Regions from separate parts of the Halotolerantifilum yawarlongkerapense genome, predicted to be linked through region 1. Evidence: riboswitches for the same ligand, from Rfam matches in the RefSeq annotation. Region 1 holds a riboswitch; the other holds the start of a gene.
The links. Region 1 has a riboswitch for cyclic di-GMP ahead of ACULM0_RS04525 (transglutaminase-like domain-containing protein). Riboswitches for the same ligand answer to the same signal wherever they lie in the genome.

Region 1 (7,313 bases):
ATGAGTACACGACCTATAAACTGTACAAGGATTATGATATCAAACCGACGTCAGCCATGAAAGCTGTCTACCGCAGGATTCAGTTCGAGAGCGAAGAGAAGGCGCTGACGGATCTCAATAGTATCGAAGCCCGTCTGACCGAGCAGGAGGCCAGTGGCGCATACTACTGTGATCTCGAGTATCTCCGCTTCGTTTACAATGTAGAGAAAAGAAAATCACGACGGGATGACGAGACGCGGATGCTGGCGCTTGTAACCCTGGAGCCGATCGACTTGCCTGCGGAAAAGGCACTGGCGATGTCCAAGTTGAAAAGTGTGATTGGGGAGTCATTGCGTTTGGGTGACCTTTACGCACAGTGGAACGATAGGCAACTCCTCATGTTGCTCGATCATGCGGACTACCAACACATTGGGGTGATCGAACAGCGTATTCGATCGGCTTTCGAGGAAAAGTGCGAGAAGCCTCACCGCTTGTCTTTCTCTTTCAATCGCATTGAGATGATGATGTTTTAACCGTTCGCGGAAGAATGTGCGAGCGGTTTTCTTGTGCCCGGGCTGTAACGCATATGAACGATTTTTGTTATGAATTCCTATGCTCCTTGCAATTGAAACGCACGAAGGCTGACATCGTCCTGTGTTACCTTTAGGGTAGAAGATTTCGTGAGGAGTTGATCAAAATGATGGAATACAGTGCTAAGAAAGATCTGTTCATGCAGTTCAAGGCGCTTTACGATAACAGTGGACATTTCATGGACTATTTGTTTATCGAGGCTAGTTCGAATTTTGAAACGCTTTTTGGTGCGCCGAAAACCGCACTGATCGGTCGCAGGATGTCGGACCTCGTGGTAGAGTATGAAGATCACTTTCTGCGTCTCAACGATATATACAACGCGATGATCCCCAATACAGTCAAGAAGTTCGAGAAGTATATCCCGGAGAAAGAAGCCTGGTACCTGGTTACAATCATGGCCGATGATCCGAACCATCTTTATCTGTATCTATCTGATATTACGGAGATACGCAATCAGATGGGGGGCGCTTCACTTGACGCGGAGCAGCAGGAAATTCAAATGGGGCCCTCTTTTCCCGAGTACATGCGGAGAAAAGGGCAAGAGGATCGCCATCATGCCCAGTTCATCGATCGACTAACGGGTATTTACAATCGCCATTATTTTGAAGAGGAAATGATCCGCCTGGATGTCAAGCGTCAGCTCCCCCTCACGATTATCGTGGGCGACATCAACGGACTCAAGCTTATCAACGATGCTTTCGGCCATCGCACGGGTGATTTGGTGCTTCGTGAATCTGCAAAGATTATCAAGGGATCGCTGAGAGAAGAGGATATCCTGGCGCGCGTCGGGGGCGATGAATTTGCAGCGCTCTTACCGAGGATGCCTCGGGAGAAGGCAGAACTCATCGTGCAGCGGATCAAGTCAGCCTGTTCCGATCGTCCCCTAGAGTACCTCAACCTGTCCATTAGTTTCGGTGTAGCCGAGAAAACGGAGGAAGGGGAAAATTTGATCGATGTCTACCAACGTGCGGATGATCGGATGTACCATCACAAGTTGATCGAGAGCAAACAAATGAAGGAAGGGATCGTCCGGCATATACTCCAGTGGTTGAATGAACTGGAAGTCGAGACAGAAGGACACTTCGCGAGACTCAAGCGTTTGTCGGAGAAGGTAGGCAAGGCCGTTGGTCTCAGTGATGAGCAAATACGGGATCTGAAGCTTTTGGCAGAGTACCATGATATCGGCAAGGTCTTTGTCCCCAAAGAGCTTCTGCTCAAGCGCGAACCACCGACTCAAGAAGAGTGGGAGATTCTCAGAAGACACGCGGAAATCGGGTATCGACTTGCCAGCTCGATCTACGAGATCCATTACATCGACGAACTGGTGCTCGACCACCATGAACGATGGGACGGCCGTGGGTATCCGAGCGGACTGAAGGGAGAAGAGATCCCGATTGTGGATCGCGTTTTCGCACTGCTCGATGCCTATGATACGATGGTTCACGATCAACCGTATCGAGAGAAGAAATCCCTCGAGGAGGCAATCAAGGAGATCGAAGCTGGAGCGGGCAATCAGTTTGATCCAGAAATCACCAATACTTTTCTTTCACTGGTCAGAAGCGATGGTGCCTTGCACTGAAGGCAAGTTCCATCGCATGAAGGATAGCTCAAAGAGGGCGCTGAAAGTTATCTTTCGGCGCCCTCTTTACGGTTGACATAAACAAAAGAGCTGTGGTATACTATTCACATATTAGCGAGGACTATCCTCCGATAATGGCAAACCCGTGGAAATGCGGGGACGCAAAGCTACAGGGCCTTTCAAATGGCAGCCTGGCTACCGAAGTGGTTAGTTTTTTTATTTTCACTAGGAAATATTTTACAATTAATTGCATAGACGTCAATCGAGAGTACACTCTCAAGCGACAAAGGCAAAACCAGAGGAATCTGGTGACGCAAAGCTATAGGGCCCATAGGGGGCAGCCAGCTACCGAAAGGAGAGTTTTCGATGAGAAAATTCATCGCCAGCCTATTTGTATTGATCCTGATATTATCAACTACCGCTGTGGCCTTCGCGAACACGCAGGTAGCTTTCAATGAAGAAGCCATCGCACAGGGTGTCGTTTCTCTACAACGACAAACCGCCGGCGAAACGCTGAAACTGATGGTGGAAAAAGATGAGGCGAAGTACTACTACACCTTTGATGCCAACAATCTGAATGTCCCGCTGCAGCTGGGTAGCGGATCCTACCGCATGACGCTGCTCAGACAATCGAGCGGTAACAAGTACAGTGTGCTTGAGCGCAAGACAATCGTCGCATCGATGACTGCAGATACGAGCGTTTACCTCCAGTCCGCACAACCGGTAGACTGGGACGCGGAGATGGAAGCCATTAAACTGGCCGAAACCCTCGTGGCAGGCGCCATGGATGATCGCGAGAAAATTGAAATACTGTACGACTATGTCGTGGGAATGATGAGCTACGATTACAACAAGATCAATACCATCGACACCAATTACGTGCCGGTGATCGATGAAGTGCTGGCCACTGGAACGGGCATCTGCTATGACTACTCGGCTCTGCTCGGTGCGATGCTGAGAAGTCAAGGGATTCCTACGAAGCTCGTCAAAGGCTACCGAACCGGCATCGATGTTTACCACGCCTGGAACGAAGTTTATTTGGCCGACGAAGACCGATGGGCGATCATTGATTCGACCTACGACAATACCATTAACGCGCCTAGCATGATGTTCAAGAGCGCGAGTGATTACCTAAAGGTCCGAGAATATTAAATCGAAAGTCAGGACGGTCCCGTGGGACCGTCCTTTTCAAGTGCGCGTTTTTTGTTAAGCCTTTGTTAACCCATTGGACGAAGGGCGCGCGATGCACTATAATATAAATGAGAATGAATAACAGGTAATGGTGATGTGAAAGCGAGGATTCTATGGCTTATAAAGTGGCGTTTGTATGTGTGCACAATTCATGTAGAAGTCAGATGGCAGAAGGGTGGGCAAAGGCACTGGGTGGCGACCTGATTGAAGCTTATTCTGCCGGGACCGAGGAGTATCCAGAGGTCAAACCACGAGCCGTTGAAGTGATGGTAGAGGCGGGGATCGATATGTCAGACCACCACCCCAAGCTTTTATCCGACATACCCAGTGAACTGGATATCCTGATCACCATGGGTTGCAACGTGGTATGCCCCTTCGTCCCAAGCAAACACGAAGAAGATTGGGGTCTAGACGATCCATCGGGCGGCCCCATCGAGGGTTTCCGGAAGACGCGAGATCTGATCAAAGAAAAGGTAGAGCATCTGATCGAGCAGATTCGATCTGGTGAGTTGGATTTGTAGACATCAACACCTTCTATACTAATGGAAGGTGTTTTTTCATGAAAAATGATGTTTAATCCGGAACTATAGATTTTTAAAATACGGAAACGCTTTCATGGCCACATTTTTTGACAGTTGTACAATCCTCTGATATACTTTGAAATAGAGAAAATACGTTTATAAAATAGCGAATTGTGTGCATATGTTCATATGACATGAAATCAGTTGGAAAAAGAGGAGGTCGTGAGATTGATAGAACTCGTGAATTTGACCAAATCCTATGATGGCAAGACGAACGTCGTCGAGGAGTTAAACCTGCAGATCAACACAGGAGAGATCGTCGTGTTGATCGGTGAATCCGGTTGCGGTAAGACGACGACCATGCGGATGATCAACCGTTTGAACGAGCCCACCAGTGGGACGATTTTGATCGATGGGGAAGATTACACAGTGCGAAGCAAGATCGAACTGCGTCGACAAATTGGATACGTGATCCAGAAAGTGGGTCTCATGCCTCACCTAACGGTGGGGAAAAATATTGAGATAATTCCCGAACTCGAGGGGTGGGACGCGGCAAAACGAAAAGAGCGCGCCTTCGAATTACTCGAGCTCGTCGACTTAGCACCCGAAGATTACTACAACCGGTATCCGCACGAGCTGTCCGGTGGACAGCAGCAACGGATCGGTGTGGCTAGAGCTTTGGCGGTGAATCCGGACATTATTCTGATGGACGAGCCTTTCAGTGCGCTCGATCCTTTGACGAGAGAACAGCTTCAGAAGGAACTATTGAAGTTGCAGGATGAGTTGGGTAAAACCATCGTCTTTGTTACCCACGATATGGATGAAGCGCTTAAGATCGGCGATCGTATCGCTGTTATGAAAGACGGTAAGATCTTACAGTATGACACACCAGAGGAAATCTTGAAGCATCCGGCGGATGCTTTTGTCGAGTACTTTGTCGGGAAGGATCGTCTTTGGAAATCACCAGAGATGCTTTTTGCCAGCGACATCATGCACAAAACGCTCGTGACCGTCGGTAAGAAACGAACACCGGCTCAGGTGACGGAGGTCATGAAGAAAAAGGACCTCGAGGTACTCTTCGTCGTGGAGAAAGAAGGCGAAAAACCACAGCCTCCCTTTGGTTTCATCACGCGTGAAACACTCAGAGAACAGGGTGAGCACCGGATCAAGATGGAAGAAATCGCGAACCGAGATTTCATCACCGTTCATCAACACACCAACATGGTGGATGTGCTTCAGCTCATGGAAGAGAAGCAGGTGCGCTATCTGCCCGTTGTGAACGATGATGGGAACCTGATCGGCATGATCACCCGCGCATCGATCTTGAACATCATCACCAAGGCTGTTGTCGACTACGAAGAAGAACACCAGTAAGAGGAGGGTTGTTCATAGATGAATAGAATGAATTTTTTCGAGTTCCTGGCCTCGCGGTCCGATGAGCTCATCGGCTTGACAATACAACATATCCAGATCACAGGCCTCGCCGTGATCCTGGCGATCATACTGGGTGTCCCAGTGGGCATCTGGATCAGTAAGAAAAGAAGTGTAAGGGGCCCCGTGCTGGGCATCGCCAATATTTTTCAGACGATCCCCTCGCTTGCGCTCTTCGGTCTGATTATCCCGTTACTGGGAATCGGCTACACGCCTTCAGTCTTTGTCCTCTTTCTCTACGCCTTGCTCCCGATTATCAAGAATACCTTTATCGGGATCAACAGTGTGGATGAAGCGATTATCGATGCCGGGCGTGGGATGGGTATGACATCCAATCAGATCTTGACCAAGATCGAGATCCCCTTGGCCCTACCGGTCATTATGGGTGGTATCCGGATTTCGACGGTCATCAACATCGGTACGGCAACCATAGCGGCCCTGATCGGCGCCGGTGGTCTCGGTGAGATGATCTTCAAAGGGATCAGTATGGCGAACAACAATATGGTCCTCGCAGGCGCTGTGCCCACAGCACTGTTAGCCATTTCCATCGACAAATTGATGGGACTCTTTGAAACGAAGTTGACTCCAGAGGGAATCACTAGTCAAAAAGACGCAGCGTAGGATTTAACGAAGTATGAGGAGGAATGATCAAATGAAGAAGCTACTTATTTTAGCACTTGTCAGCGTACTTGCACTCGGTGTGCTCGCCGGTTGCGGCGAACAGGCCAAGGTCATCGAAGTAGGACATAAGAACTATACGGAACAGCGGATCACAGGACAGATCTTCGCCCGATTGATCGAGGAGAAGACGGACTACGAGGCCAACGTCACAGAGTTCGGTTCCACGAGTCTCGTTTTCGAAGCATTGAGATCAGGAGACGTCGATGTGTATGGTGAGTTTACCGGTACAGCTTACGGCGCACTGCTCGGTGAGTCCGGACTGACGGATCCCCAGGCGGTATACGACCACGTGGCTCAAGTCTTTGAAGATGAGTACAATCTGTACTGGTTGGAAGAGCTCGGCTACAACAACACGTATACCTTCAGCGTGAGAAAAGAGATTGCCGATCAGTACGGTCTTGAGACGGTATCGGATATGACCGCAGTAGCCGACGAACTGGTATTTGGTTCTACCATGGAGTTCCTTGAGCGTGAAGATGGTCTTCCAGGTGTGAAACTACACTACGGTGATTTTGACTTTGCAGAAGAGATGGCTCTTGATCCAGGCCTGCGTTATAATGCGATCGCCGAGGAGAAAGTAGACCTGATCGATGCCTTTAGTACGGATGGTAAGATCCTAGCATACGATCTGACAATCCTCGAAGACGATAAGCAATTCTTCCCACCTTACTACGTGGCACCTGTGGTCACAGAGGAAATCTACACGGAGTACCCCGAAGTAGTGGAAGCGCTTGAACTCCTCGGACAGATCACAAACGAAGAGGAAGTACAGCGACTCAACTATATGGTGGATGAAGAAGGTATGGATCCAGCCGTGGTCGCAGAAGAGTTCCTGCGCGAAAAGGGTCTGATCGAATAGCACAACCCAAAAGGTTCCCACGCGATGGGGACCTTTTTTTCGTGCTCATAAAGGGCTCCGTTCACGCCAAAGGTCAAAACATGATATAATAAGGTATATGACCCCAGTGCATCGATGCATCTCCAGGTAGAAATCATTGTCGCAGGTATGAGAAAGGATGATCGGTCTATGGTAAAAGTAACAGAACGCGCGCTCAGTCAAACGCAGGTGAGGTTGTTCTCTACCTCCAGAGCCATCGAACGGGAGATTTTTGCCCTCCACTTCGGTGAAGGATCTGAACGTGCCATTATCTCTGAAGTACGCAAGTACCAGAATACCGATGGTGGCTTCGGCAACGGTTACGAGCCTGACTTCCGTTTGTATGCCTCGACACCTATGGCCACCAGCCGGGGACTCGAGCACCTGCACCGGTATGGGAATAGCCCGATTGCTCAGATTGCGATCAATAAGGCGATCCATTACCTAGAGGACACCTATGACG
Region 2 (7,313 bases), 1.4 Mb from region 1:
GTAGCTTCCTGGCTCAAGACCGTACAATGTGATGCTACCGTTACCCTCGATGGTCGGCGTTGCGGTAAAGCCCTTAGGACCTTCTACATTGAAAGTGAAGGTGACTTCATTACCCTCATCCAGAGAATCGTCAGCATATACCATCTTATTGATAGTCAACGAACCTGTGATCCACTCATTCTGGATCGTCGCGTTGATATCATCATCATTCGGAGTAAGCTCCACCGTAGCTGATGGATAATAATCGATCAGCCGGTACCCTTCGGTCGGTCGTTCGACCAGTTCGTATGTGCCGAGAGGCAGGTCGATGGACTTCGTCTCCCAACCTGTAAAGGTCAGAGTATCGTAGATCATTTCTCCATCCATGATGTCGACGACAAAGACGCCTTCGTCATCATCTTTCATTTCAAGCTCTTCGCCACCGTTATCAAACCAGACTTCTTTGTCAATGATCAGGAGACCGGTGGGTGGTGGTACCTGCTGGTTCTTCACTGCGATAACCGCACCCTTGTAAAGATCTACGCCCATATAGTTACCAGTGGGCTCATCATAAAGATCTCCACGTGCGTATACACCAGTGCCAGTTACATTCCACTCGGGACCAGATCCTTCGCTGAGTACAACGGTTTGGTCGAACTCTGGCTCAATCGTCAGCGGGTCATTCGTTGTGTCCAACTTGTACGATTCCTCAGTTCCTTGGATCTCAATGTTGATCTCCCAAAAGATATTGGGCTCATCCATTGACTCTCCCTCAGCATCGTACCATTCCTTGTCAATGGTTACTTCATACTTGCATATTGCACCATCGGATTCTGCTGTCGCAGAGAACAGCTCTTCAATCCAGTAGATGGTCTCTTCCATGTCGCCTGTGTAGAACAGATCGTATCCCCCTGCTTCTACTGTACCAGACTTTTCTACTTCCCCATCATGATACGTGTAGACCATATCATACGGATTCGGGTTCTCTACACTAAAGCGGTACTCACCACGCTTCTCTGTACAAACCGGTCTAAGAATTAGCTCTTCAGGCACTTTGTAATAAAAGGTCACATGGCTGATCTGGTGATCAATTTCGATAACCGAGTCAGTAGTCTTACCACCTCCATCGCTTGAAGGAGTTTGTAAGTTCGTGTCACTCAAAACTGGAGGATCGTAAGCATAAACATTTCCCTTGAGAGGCCCTCCTTTTACATACACATAGCTGACTGGAAAATTGGCCTCAAAAGATACTTTTGTCCCCATTTCATTCAGGTGAATCTCTACTCTAAAGTCTGATGGACCATAATAGACTCCATCTTCAAGTGGACCTTTTTCATCGTCACCTGGGATTTTCAATGCTAGGTATCCTTCATATTCAGGATCTTGATTCCCATCCCACATCGTAGGCGTAACGCTCGCACCCACACTGACGATTCCTGTTCCCATAACAAGGAGCAGGATCAAACCGAACGCGAGAATTCTTCTACCCTTCCTCTTCATTACCATCACTCCTACCTTCCTACAATACACAGATTGTCAACACCCATTATCTGTAAGGGGCCCCACTCCTCCCTTGCATTCAAAAACCAAAAAACGCCACAAAGAATGCGGCGGTCGGACGATCTTTCTCTAAAGAAAAAGACTCCTGGCTTTGCGTCCCCATCTCACGGTGGGTTTGCTCTTGACGCGCTTCAACGAATCCTCTTATCGTTTCCACTATTTCCTTATTAAACCAAAAGAAAACTGCCACAAAAAAACGTGGCAGTCGATCGTTCTCCGTATGCGGGAGATATCTGGCTTTGCGTCCCCGTCTCGCGGCGGGTTTGCTTTTCACAAATAGAGGAATTTTCAGATGAGTATCTATCCTATATATACCACCGAAGCCAGATGCTAAGCAAAATGTTCGAGAGCCAAGTAAAAATTTAATCCCCCTTGTATATCACAGAACTCGAAAAATTCACTCGAGTTAATAAAGATCATTCAGACTATTTCTCTTAACGATTATTCACCATTATCCAAATGCCTTGACGTTGAATAATTTGTATCTATATTGCTCAGCAAACCAAAACGCGAAAAATCAATTAATTAGCAACCGTCCGCGATACTTCCTCCATTAGAAGACCAACTCTTATTTGAGCTTCTGACTCAGTCGCATGCCAGTACGCTCTGAAGAAGACAGAGAAGACACTGAGCATCATTCCGAGTATCAGACCAATAGCCGTATTCATTAACACCCTTGGGCCTGTGGATCGTGTGGGCACGAAAGCATGAGAAATTACGATCATCTGGGAACCCGTGACTTTTGATGCCTCCTCGATGCGCGTACTCTCCAGTTGGTTCAAGAAGGCATCGTAGATTCGCTGTGCTGTGCTCACCTTGTTGGAGACCAATCTTTCCTCGTATTGACGATCGGAAAGAGCGAGCCTTAGCTCTTCAATCTGCTTTTCCATTTCAGCAATAGATTCTTTGAGCAAGACGTTTTCCTGTTCAAATCGCGTATCTAGGTTCCGCAGTTGCTGCTGGACACGTTCTTCGGCTATTCGCAGATCCGTGTGACGTGATGTCAACTCTGTATGCATGGGATTAATCTCTTCGCTATACATCGTTACATCTGAAAAACCAGAGGCCACAGTATCCTTGAGCGCCGGCTCGTCATAGAAACTCTTCTGCACCTGAAGCACCTGCTGGGTTTCGGCAAGCTGATTATCTACCGTACTCAGCTCAGCACGAAGTGACTTGATCGCCAGTTCTTTATCGAGCTTTTGGTTCTCGTAACGATCGTATAGTCCCACTTCCTTTGACTTAAACTCATTGAGCAGTCCTTGGTGAATGCTGATCTCCGAGCGTAACTCGTCAGAAGACTTCCCCGTGGCGATCAGTTCGCGGTGCTCTCTTAGACTTTCCTCGAGTGACAGTTTCTCGCTTATCATCTGCTCAGAAAGAAAAGAAGAAGAAATTTCAAACCTGCCCTTTTGTAAGTCGTCAATAAACTGCATGTACTCTTCTTTTACCGTGTTCGCCAGCATGGCCGCATACTCGGGATCTGTATCCGTGACGGTGATATGAATCATGTTGGAGTCTTCATCAGAAGTCACATTGATCTTCTGTCTGAATCCCTCGTATGTAATGTCCTCCGGCAGTTTAGCACTCTCCATCACAAGGCTGATCACCTCATAGCTCAGGATTTGGTCACGATACGTTGCAATCGAGAAACGGGGCATGGCATTTATTCCCTCCAGCAGGGCACCCATATCATCACCGTTCGAGGCATCCATTCGCTGATCAGCCGTGTTCGCCGGCATTAAAACAGCCGTGGCTTCATATGTGGGTTCCATCAGGAACTTTGATCCAGCAAAGGCTAGAACGCCAAAAACCAGCGTGACGATTAATATCGTCATCTTTCCTCGAAGCAACGTTTCGATCAACTCACGTAAGCTGATTTCATCAAAATGGTTCTCATTCAATAAACACACCTCTTTTGTAAAAATTATGAAATATGACAACGCCACTATTATATCAACTATTCCGTGTCGAAAAACCTCTACTTTTGTCGAACTCCGCATTCTGGGCAAAAAATTCGGAATCCCGTGAGTAGGGATTCCGGAAAACGATTATTTGTTCAGTCAAGACGTCTTTAGCGCTCGCGCCCAGGCCTTGGCCCGCTCGATCTCGCCATCAAAGAGGGGCCCTTCCTTGTCCTTGACAAAGAATCCAGCGACCTCTCCCGCGGCACTTCCTCCGCTTCTTAAGAGCTTCTTTTGCATCGGTTCTGCAGCATAGCCAAAGACCGACACAAAGGCGTTCAGCACCTTCGAGTTTACCTCTTCCAAAGAAGCACGTGTGTCGAAAGCCGCCACACGTCTTCCCCTTAGGCTACCGCGGGATTGAGTCCCCAACCAGTCATTAATCGCTTTTGTGGCTTTAAAGGCTCTGGTGGGCGATCCCACCACTACGAGGGACACCGCCTCTGGTACCGGACCGGGACCTGTTTTCACGTCGATCACCTCTACCTCAAGACTTTCCTTGAGCGCCTCCCCGATGGCTTCCGCCACTGCCTTGGTGTTGCCGAAAAACGAATCGTAGACTACCCATGCTTTTTCACCCACAATAGATCCCTCCCAAAAATATTTTTGATCCATCTGATTATTACTACCCATTTTCATAAAATTGTAGCATTTTTGTAACCATTTTTTACCTTAAATCGGGGATTTTCGACATCCTTCGACCTTTCCAAACGCACGCGAATCCGATATAGTAGAAATGAATCGTTAACGTGCGAAATACAGAGGAAGACTAAGGTGATTTTTATGCAGCAACGCATCAGACAGGGTGCTCTGATCCTGGCGGATATCCTACTCATCAATCTATCGTTCTTACTGGCCTTCTACCTGCGCTTTGAAGGTAGCCTCCTATCGGGGCAGGCCATGCAGTATCTACATACCTACGAAGATATCTTTATCACCATCACACTGATCAAAGTGGTGATCTTCTACTTTTTCAAGATGTACTCCAGCCTCTGGCGCTATGCCAGTGTGGACGAAATGGTCCAGGTGGTCACCGCTAGTTTCTTTGCCACGGCGGGCACCACCACCTTCATGGTCCTGACCCAGAACCAGCTACCGCGGAGCATCTACATCATGACCTTGATTCTTGACGTGGCCTTCCTGGGCGGTCTGCGCTTCTCCTACCGCTTCTTCCGTCTGATGAAACAACGACGGCTGGGACGACACAATGAGGGGAAGAAAGTCCTCATCGTGGGCGCGGGCGACGCCGGCGCCATGGTGGTCAAGGAGCTCAACCGTCACACGGAACTCCACCTGCACCCGGTGGGCTTGGTGGATGACGATCCCATGAAAAGAGGCAAGGTGATCGCCGGCGTCCCCGTCATGGGTGATACCCTGGATATCCCGGCTATCGTCAAGCGGGAGGGAATCGATCAGATTATCATTTCCATCCCATCGGCCTCACGTAAAGAAATCGCCCGTGTGACATCCGAAGCCACGGAAACGGGCGTCGAGCTCAAGATCCTACCCGGTATGTACGAGTTGATCGACGGCCAGGTGGACATTCAGAAAATCAGGGACGTCAAGATCGAGGACCTGCTGGGTAGAGACGAGATCGTTCTTGCGTCTGATGCCATCGACAGCTACATCAAGAACCGGACCGTGCTCATCACCGGCGGTGGTGGCTCCATCGGTTCAGAGCTGGCCCGACAAGTGGCTGCCTTTAACCCGAGAAAACTCATGCTCCTCGACATCTACGAAAACAACCTCTACGCCGTGCAGCTAGAACTCAAGAGAAAGTACCCCGATCTCGAACTCGAGGCCATCGTGACCTCGGTGAGGGACCAAAGGGCCATCGACCTGCTCTTTCAAAAAAAGCGCCCTGAGGTGATCTTCCACGCTGCGGCCCACAAACACGTGCCCCTCATGGAGACCAGCCCCAAGGAAGCCATCAAAAACAATGTTTTCGGTACCTACAACGTCATGGAGGCGGCTAAGAAGTACGAGGCCGACCGTTTCGTTCTGATTTCCACGGACAAGGCCGTCAATCCCACGAATGTCATGGGCGCCTCGAAACGCATCTGCGAGATGCTCGTGCAGAAGGAAAAGGACGACCAGCACACCAAGTTCGTGGCCGTCCGCTTCGGCAATGTCCTGGGCTCCAACGGTAGCGTGATCCCGATCTTCAAAAAGCAAATCGAAGACGGCGGACCCATCACCATCACCCACCCCGATATCACAAGGTATTTCATGACCATCCCCGAGGCCAGCCGACTGGTCATCCAGGCGGGCTCTCTCGCCTACACCGGCGAAATTTTCGTGCTCGATATGGGCGAACCCGTCAAGATCATCGACCTGGCCAAGAACCTGATCCGCCTCTCGGGTCTCAGACCCTACGAGGACATCGACATCCAGACCATCGGCCTCAGGCCCGGTGAGAAGATGTACGAGGAACTCATCCTCAATGAGGACAATGCGGTCAATACCGTATTCGAAAAGATCTTTATCGAGAAACCCGATCCCATTGACCTCTCCCAATTGCTCCGGGCCATGGAGACTTTCCGCGCCCACTTTGATGATGAGGACGATGCGGCGATCAAAGGTGTCATCAAGTCCTTGGTTCCTACCTTTCATCAAGACAAATAGAACTAGTGTCTTGTCTCGTTGATGTTTAGATATATTTAATGCTCGTTTATGTATTCAAGGATGTGAGCTTTGGATATAGGGAAATGAGTTTTACCCTTGCTTGATCATTCGTGAAATGCCATTTAATCTTGGAAACATCTGTATTTCTTTTCGATTCCCATGCTCTTAGCTCGACGTCTAGCTTTTCGATAGAGTCAATCCTACGGCTTAAACATTGTTTCGTCATCACGTTGAGCTCAATCTCAGCGATATTTAACCAACTACCGTGTTTAGGAGTGAAGTGTACCTCAAAGCGTTTAGCCAATCTTCGTGCCTCTGCTGCTGGAAAAGCTTTGTACAGCGAACCCATGGTGTGCGTATTCAGATTATCGAGAACCAGAACAATTTTCTCAACTTCAGGATAACAAACATCGGCTAGGTACTTGATTTCATGAGCCCAATCCACTGCAGTTCTCCGATTTCTAACGCTTACGTGGCGGACGCCATTCAATGGTTCTGTGAAAACAAATATGCTGCAAGTGCCGTTGCGGACGTATTCCGAGTCAATTTTCTGCTCGCTACCTTTGCGCATTGGTAGCGGTTCACGTGATTCTCCATGAAGTTGGTAAGGTTTTTCATCCATGCATACCACTGGACGCAATGAATCGTACGGCATCTCATAGACATCCAAAACATCTTCCATCCTTGCTACGAATTCTCCGTTTTCTTTTGGCGGGATGCACCAGTAGATGTTTTTGTGAGGTCGCAATTCGTTTTTTTTAAAGCTCTACCGATTGCATCCTTACTAACGGGTACGTCCAATTCAATTTTTGCCTTTTCTTCTAATAATCGAAGGGTCCATCTTGAATGGCCTTCTGGTGCTGGACCACAAGCAATTTCAATGAGTTTAGCCTCTGCTCTTCCGTCAATCTTACGACGAGCATTATCGGAATTGACGCTTCTGTTGACAGTGAGTACATTTTCTATGCCTCCGTCAACATAATATCGAATGACATTATAAACAGTTGCTTTGCAGACACCAATCGATTTCGCACACTGCTCCTGTGTATACTGCTTACCATGGGCTTCGTCAAGAGCTAAAATAATCTGGCATCTACATTTGATGGTGCGACTTGTTGATTTCTTGCGCATCACAGATTTTAACGCGCGTACTTCTTCTTCAGATAAGGAGACAATGTACTTCTT

Region 2: linked by a shared signal. The riboswitch ahead of ACULM0_RS11475 (LPXTG cell wall anchor domain-containing protein) and the one ahead of ACULM0_RS04525 (transglutaminase-like domain-containing protein) in region 1 are both predicted to bind cyclic di-GMP.

What each region holds. Positions count from the first base shown of each region.
Region 1 is NZ_CP199719.1:936,624-943,936, reverse strand. It holds gene ACULM0_RS04535 (bacterial transcriptional activator domain-containing protein) at 1-512, shown strand, start outside; gene ACULM0_RS04530 (HD-GYP domain-containing protein) at 677-2,149, shown strand; cyclic di-GMP riboswitch class I at 2,276-2,352, shown strand; cyclic di-GMP riboswitch class I at 2,428-2,502, shown strand; gene ACULM0_RS04525 (transglutaminase-like domain-containing protein) at 2,516-3,301, shown strand; gene ACULM0_RS04520 (arsenate reductase ArsC) at 3,454-3,861, shown strand; gene ACULM0_RS04515 (ABC transporter ATP-binding protein) at 4,090-5,235, shown strand; gene ACULM0_RS04510 (ABC transporter permease) at 5,254-5,913, shown strand; gene ACULM0_RS04505 (ABC transporter substrate-binding protein) at 5,945-6,832, shown strand; gene ACULM0_RS04500 (hypothetical protein) at 7,001-7,313, shown strand, end outside.
Region 2 is NZ_CP199719.1:2,328,082-2,335,394, reverse strand. It holds gene ACULM0_RS11475 (LPXTG cell wall anchor domain-containing protein) at 1-1,485, opposite strand, end outside; cyclic di-GMP riboswitch class I at 1,586-1,669, opposite strand; cyclic di-GMP riboswitch class I at 1,737-1,817, opposite strand; gene ACULM0_RS11470 (GumC family protein) at 2,061-3,443, opposite strand; gene ACULM0_RS11465 (flavodoxin family protein) at 3,603-4,085, opposite strand; gene ACULM0_RS11460 (polysaccharide biosynthesis protein) at 4,287-6,128, shown strand; gene ACULM0_RS11455 (IS630 family transposase) at 6,175-6,876, opposite strand; gene ACULM0_RS11450 (helix-turn-helix domain-containing protein) at 6,816-7,313, opposite strand, start outside.